DNA from 2 places in the Sporolactobacillus sp. KGMB 08714 genome. Region 1 is predicted to be linked to the other one. Evidence: riboswitches for the same ligand, from Rfam matches in the RefSeq annotation. Region 1 holds a riboswitch; the other holds the start of a gene.
What was found. Region 1 has a riboswitch for magnesium ahead of Q6A92_RS06035 (ABC transporter permease). Riboswitches for the same ligand answer to the same signal wherever they lie in the genome.

Region 1 (3,185 bases):
GAAGCGTTGAAACAAACACGCGCAGGGCCGTCAGCAATCCGAGGATGACGGCATGGATCAGTTCCCCCCAGCTGAGCCTGGCGATTTCCAGAACACCCGCGTACATGTAACGCAGAGCAAACACCGCCACCAGAATCAGAATCAGCCACTTCAGAAGGCTTCTGATCCGCCGCATTGATTCGGGAAGACTGATTCCGGATCCTTTTGAAGAAACGTAAACGAGCAGATCGTGAAAAAATCTCCGGATATTCTGATTGATCCAATGGACAAATCGCGCCCTTTTGAGAATGTCGTAAACCCAGGAAGACGGAACTTCCTTTGCTTCCGTCTGCTCATTTTTAAATTTCTGGCTCCAGGCAATGATCGGGCGCCAGAATAACTGATCCACGGCAATGACGACCACAATCATCGTGATAATCGCGTAAACAATGTCTTTGATATTTCCCTCCGCGGTCGCCTGGGCCATGTAGGAGCCGATTCCCGGCAGATGGATGTTCTGATTCAAAACGCTGATCGACTCGCTGGCCGCCAGGAAGAACCAGCCGCCGCCGAAAGACATCATGCTGTTCCAGACCAGCCCGATCATGGAAAACGGCACTTCCAGCTTGCCGAACCGCTGCCAGCTGTTCAGCCGGTTCATTTTGGCCGCCTCATTCAGGTCGCGGGGGATCGTCGTCAGCGAGTGGTAGAAGCTGAACGTCATATTCCACACCTGGCCCGTGAAGATGGCGAAAATCGACGCGCACTCCACACCGAGCAGGCTGCCGGGGAAAAGGGCCATGAAAGCCAGTACGGTTGCCGACAGAAAGCCGAGGACGGGCACGGACTGCAGAATATCGATCGCCGGTATCATAATTTTTTCCGCTGTCCGGTTATATGCCGCAACGCGTCCGTAAATAAAAGTAAAGATCAGGGACGCCGCAAAAGCGATGAACATGCGAAGCAGCGATCGGCCGGCATAATAAGGAAGCCACACAGGATCAAGATTTAAGGCCGTCTGCTGCTTCGGAGAAAAAGGGGCATGCATACCCGACCCCAGTTTTGTTAATAAATAAAGAAGAGATAATAACAGAAAAATGACCAGCAGATCGGCCCAGCCGAATCGAATTTTTTTATCGGCACTATCAAAAAGGTTCCATCGCATCGGTGTCCTCCCTTTCCTGTAAATTAAAAACAAAAACTCTCCGCTGTCAGACAGGGAGAGTTCCAATTTCCTTCTTTGTTCATCATTTGCCGCATAAAAGACTGCTTCTAATAGGTGAAATCGGTGACGCGACAGTCCGTGGGAATAACCGGAAACGGACAGTCTTTGTCTCCTTGAAGGAATACAACGTTTCCTGCCGGAGCGGCAGCGTGCTTATTTTTCAGCACCGCACTCATTATTCTTTCCTCAAAAGTGAAGAGAGATATACCGTTTAAAAAAACGCATAATCGACTACTGCCACCGTCCATTCCAGTTTCCCCCCTTATCAAATAAATATAAAAAGCCCCACAGGACGGATCCCCGGGGGCATGAAGTCAAGGCACAATTAACCGGTTCCCCCTGGTCCAGTTTTAGCACTATACAACGTAAAGGTTATCCTTAGCCACCTTAAGAAAAGCCTTAGTCCGGCAATTCCTGTTCTACCCATTGGCATCTTTCGATCTTTCCGGGCAGTGGCCTTTGTTCGTATAGGAGCCTCACCTAACGAGGGCTATTCATCTAACCACAAAAATACTCCTGAACCTATGGATTGTCAACACTTATATTTCATGGTGCTGTCACTAAGAACCGCGCCGACCCGGAAACGGACGCCGCTGCATTTAACCCGTCAGGTCAAACAAGGGCGATTCACTCACATAAAAATTTCTCCCCTTGATTTCACAAAGCAAGCTTTCGCCCCATCCCCGACGGAGGTTTTAAAATACCCAAAGGAGGAAGCGCGGTTCGCAGAAAGCTCAGGTTGTGCATGATCGCAAAATTTTTACATATTTCTACAATTAATTCCGCTTACATTGTATGATGACGGAAAAACAGAGAACTCAGCAGATTAAATGAGAATCAGACAGGGGAAAAACATCATGCTTTTCAAAAAAACGCTTTTTGTCATTCTAACCGCGATACTTGTGCTTGCAGTGGCCCATATATTTATAAAGAGCAGGGCCGGAGCAGACGATCTGCAGATCTTTGCCGACAGGAAAACCGTTAACGTGTACAGCAATCCGCAAACGCAGAACGGAGGCAGAGTTCTCGAAAAAATAGACGGCGGACAGACGCTTGAAGCGGCTCCGATGAATGCCGACTGGGACAGAACGGTGAAAAAAATCGACGGCCGGTACGGCTATGTCGGCAGTCACGACGTTCTGAAGGATAAGACCGGTGCTCCTCAAAAAGTTTACAGCATCGGTAAAACAACAAACATTTATACAACGCCGTACCCCTCTGGGGAAAAAGATTCTATATACAAAACAATCAAAGGGATCAAATCATTCATTGTCCATAAAATGGATAAAAACTGGTACAAAACATTTATCCGCATCGACGGGAAGGAATATACAGGCTATGTATCCAGAGACGATTTTGATTTCGCCGTTCCCCCGAAAAGCCATCAGTACCGGGCGCTGAAGCCGGACTCCGATGTGTATGCCGATATTTCCGGCAGTGACCGAACGACGATCAAGGCATTAACGCAAAACGATATCATCTACGGGCAAAGCTTCAGCGTCAGCTGGGATAAAGTAACTGTCGACGGACAAACAGGGTTTATCAATGATCATGATTTTGCGCAAGACGATTCATTTAAAGGAGATTCTCTTGCAGCTTTTGGCGACAGCATGACCCGGGGAGCCGAAGCCGACACGGATCGAGGAACGACAAAATATTCATGGACAACGTATCTCCCGGAGGAGATCGGCGTATCCAGAGTTTACAACTACGGCGTCAGCGGTTCCGCCGTAGCCGTAAGAAGCACCCGTAAAGATTCTTTTCAGGAGCGGGAGAGCTGGATCAACAAAGACGGCAAGCATCCCGATGTCATTCTTGTTCTGGTCAGTATCAACGACTTCCGCCATGACGTTCCGCTCGGCAGTTTTAAGGTGAGAAGCCGGACGACGTTTTACGGAGGACTAAGGAATTTCACCGAATATCTTCTGAGCAATGACCCCAAATCCAAGATTATTTATATGACGCCGCTGATTGAAAATCG
Region 2 (3,185 bases), on a different contig from region 1:
GAGCGGTCGCACCAAATCAGGCTAAAGTCGCGCCAAAATGCTGAAAAACCGCACCGAACCGGGAGAAAGCCGCACCGAATCCGGCTCTAGATGCACCGAAACGTCAAAATATCGCTCCGAATCACCGAATTAAACAGCTGAGTCCAAATTCATGTTGGCCTGCGTTGAGTCGGCATGACAAAAAAAGTTCATCCGGTTTATTTAAAGCCAGATACTGCTGCGCACTATCATCCGTTCTCGGTAAGGGATTTTTTAAATAAAGATGTTATCCACTTTAGGAGAAACTTCATTATAAAAGGGGAAGCCCCGTTTATAAAAAAGGGAGGAATCAATCATGATCGGACTGGATCCGTCCGCCTTATCCGAACGGGACAACTATAAGTTTTTAACGGGCAGCATTATTCCGAGACCGGTCGCTTTTGTGACCACGAAATCGCCGGAAGGGGTGCTGAACGCCGCCCCTTTCAGCTTTTTTAATATTGTGACCGACGAACCGCCGATGGTTGCGGTTTCCGTTCAGCGTGTAAATGGGAACATGAAAGATACAGCGAGAAATGCGATCGCAATGAAAGCATTTGTTGTGCATATATCCGATGAACGCTATATCGCTCAAATCAATCAGACGGCCCGATCCTTGCCGCCGGATGAAAGTGAAGTCAGCATTACCGGGTTAACTCCCGTCGAGAGTACCAAGATAGGCGTTCAAGGGGTAAAAGAAGCAAGTATTCGTCTGGAATGTGTCCTTGAAAGGGCCGTCGCGCTCGGTGGAACGGCCCCTCATCCTTCGTGTGACTTATTAATCGGCCGTGTCGTTTTTTACCATATCAGAGATGATTTATATAAAAACGGAAGGATTGATCCTCAAGGTTTAAAGCCTGTCGGCCGGCTGGCGGGAAGTTCCTATACAAAACTGGGGGAAATCTTTGAATTAACCCGGCCTGTGTAAAAAAAGCCTCTGATCCGGATGCGATGGATCATTGAACCGTCAATGCCCGGACTGCTTGAGCCCGTAAAGTGTATTCCAGCCGTTTTGACTTATCATTTATCAAAATCCGAATGCTGAATGGTCCATGTATTTTTGTACCTTTTTTGTGGAAAAGGTTGACACAATTAGATTTGTGGCATAGTATAAATCATGGATATAAGATATATTAAACTTAATCTTAATTAATAATTATTTTCAAAAGACAACTGCATATCCTTGTTAGGTGAGGCTACTGTAAAGATACACGCTACTGCCCAAAAATGTCGAGAGACGCCAATGGGTCAGCAGGTATTACCGGACTAAGGTTTTACTTAATGTAGCTGACTACACGCGCAGAAATGCGGGTGCTTATGCTCAAAGCTTTACAGTGCTAAAACTCAACGAGTGGGGAGGATTCGGTTTTTCCGATGCTTTTAGATGATTTGAAAATCTCTTCACTTTGTTGTGGAGAGATTTTTTGATATTAAGGAGGTGATTGGCATGGATGATGTTCCCGGTAGTAGTCATTATAAGCTGTCTTTGAAACAATCTTATACTGGTGGTGCCATGGCCAATTACCATCCCTTGTTCTGCTGACAAAAAGTTCGGATTGGTAATGGCGATAGATGAGTAACGAGGTGAACAATTATGGAAGCGGAGATGAAAAATGGTACTCATGTAGCGGAAGACAAACTGACTAAAGCACGGGTCGTCAAAAGTCCGGCAGCAGGACGGCTGCTTACCTTTCTAATGGTATTCGGACCGGGACTTATCGTGATGGAAGCGGATAATGATGCCGGAGCGGTGTCTACCTATACCCAGGCAGGTGCACAGTACGGCACAAGATTGCTTTGGGTACTGCTCATTCTTCTTCCGGTGACGTATTTTTGCCAGGAAATGGTGGTCAGACTGGGGATCGCGACGGGCGAAGGACATGCGGCGATGATATATAAACGTTTCGGAAAATGGTGGGGAAGGTTTTCATTGTTTGATCTGGAACTGGTTAACTTTCTGACACTGATTACCGAATTTGCGGCGATATCGCTGGCGTTAAGCAAAATGGGCATTTCCCCCTATCTGTCTGTTCCTGTCTCAGCGATCGGCCTGATTTTTCTGGTTGTTTCAGGCGGATATCTGAGATGGGAGCGGGTAACGATCGTTCTTTGCCTGCTGGATGCCGTCTGGCTTCTGCTGGCTTTTATGTCGCATCCCGCTTTCGGCCGTGTGGCCCATGATCTGGTGGTTCCCGGCGTGCCGGGCGGAGGGATGACAGGCAATCTGGTCTTTATGATTATTGCGATTATCGGGACGACGGTGGCGCCCTGGCAATTATTTTTTCAGCAGAGCTGCATCGCGGATAAGAAACTGCGGTTTAAGGATCTGCCGTTCGAACGGCTCGATACGCTGATCGGAGCCGTGTTCACGGTGATCATTGCCGGCAGCATGATGCTAATAGGAAATGTACTTTTTCAAAAGGGCATCGGTTATCGGGATCCGGCGCAGATGGCCGGCGTTCTCGGACCTGTGCTCGGAAGCTTCGGAAAGAACGCCGTCCTTTTGCTGATGTGCAATGCGGCCGTTCTCGGAACAATGGCTATCTCTCTGTCAAGTTCATGGGCTTACGGCGAAGTCGTCGGATGGGAACACACGCTGCGCAAAAAGTTTAGAGAAGCACCGCAGTTTTATTGCTTCTTTGTCGGGGCCATTGCTTCTGCAGCCGGCATCGTCTTAATTCCCAATGCACCCTTGCAGCTGATTATTGTCGGCGTTCAGGTGCTGGCCGGTTTGATGCTTCCGTCGGCGATCGTATTCTTGCAGCTGCTTTTAAATGATAAGGAGCTGCTCGGGGAAAGATTTTCGAACAAGCCGTGGAACAATGCGATCAACTGGGTGATTATTACGATTTTATTCATTCTTTCGGCAATCCTGGCGGTACAGGTTATGCTGCCCGGCCTGTTTTCTTAAATGAATAGGTAATAGAGTAAGGAGGTTATTAAAATGAAAATGATGAATCAGGCAATGCATAATACAGAAATGGGAAACGGCTATAAGAAGGAATTTTATGTCGTACACCCTTTATTTGATAAACCGGAAAAAAAGTTGAATCCTGACAATCTTGGAAAAATGAAAATGACGAGAAGTGTTAAGTTTTCACTGGTGACACTGCGCTTTTATCTGATCGCCATGGTCATTCTGGCATTTTATCGCATTCTTGAAATGT

Region 2: it holds a riboswitch for magnesium, as region 1 does, so the genes downstream of both, Q6A92_RS00850 (Nramp family divalent metal transporter) here and Q6A92_RS06035 (ABC transporter permease) in region 1, are expected to answer to the same signal.

Annotation. Positions count from the first base shown of each region.
Region 1 is NZ_JAUUBW010000011.1:74,788-77,972, reverse strand. Features, by position in the region: gene Q6A92_RS06035 (ABC transporter permease) at 1-1,144, opposite strand, end outside; M-box (ykoK) riboswitch at 1,533-1,699, opposite strand; gene Q6A92_RS06030 (SGNH/GDSL hydrolase family protein) at 2,062-3,185, shown strand, end outside.
Region 2 is NZ_JAUUBW010000001.1:178,694-181,878, forward strand. Features, by position in the region: gene Q6A92_RS00845 (flavin reductase family protein) at 335-946, shown strand; M-box (ykoK) riboswitch at 1,194-1,381, shown strand; gene Q6A92_RS00850 (Nramp family divalent metal transporter) at 1,613-2,929, shown strand; gene Q6A92_RS00855 (hypothetical protein) at 2,963-3,185, shown strand, end outside.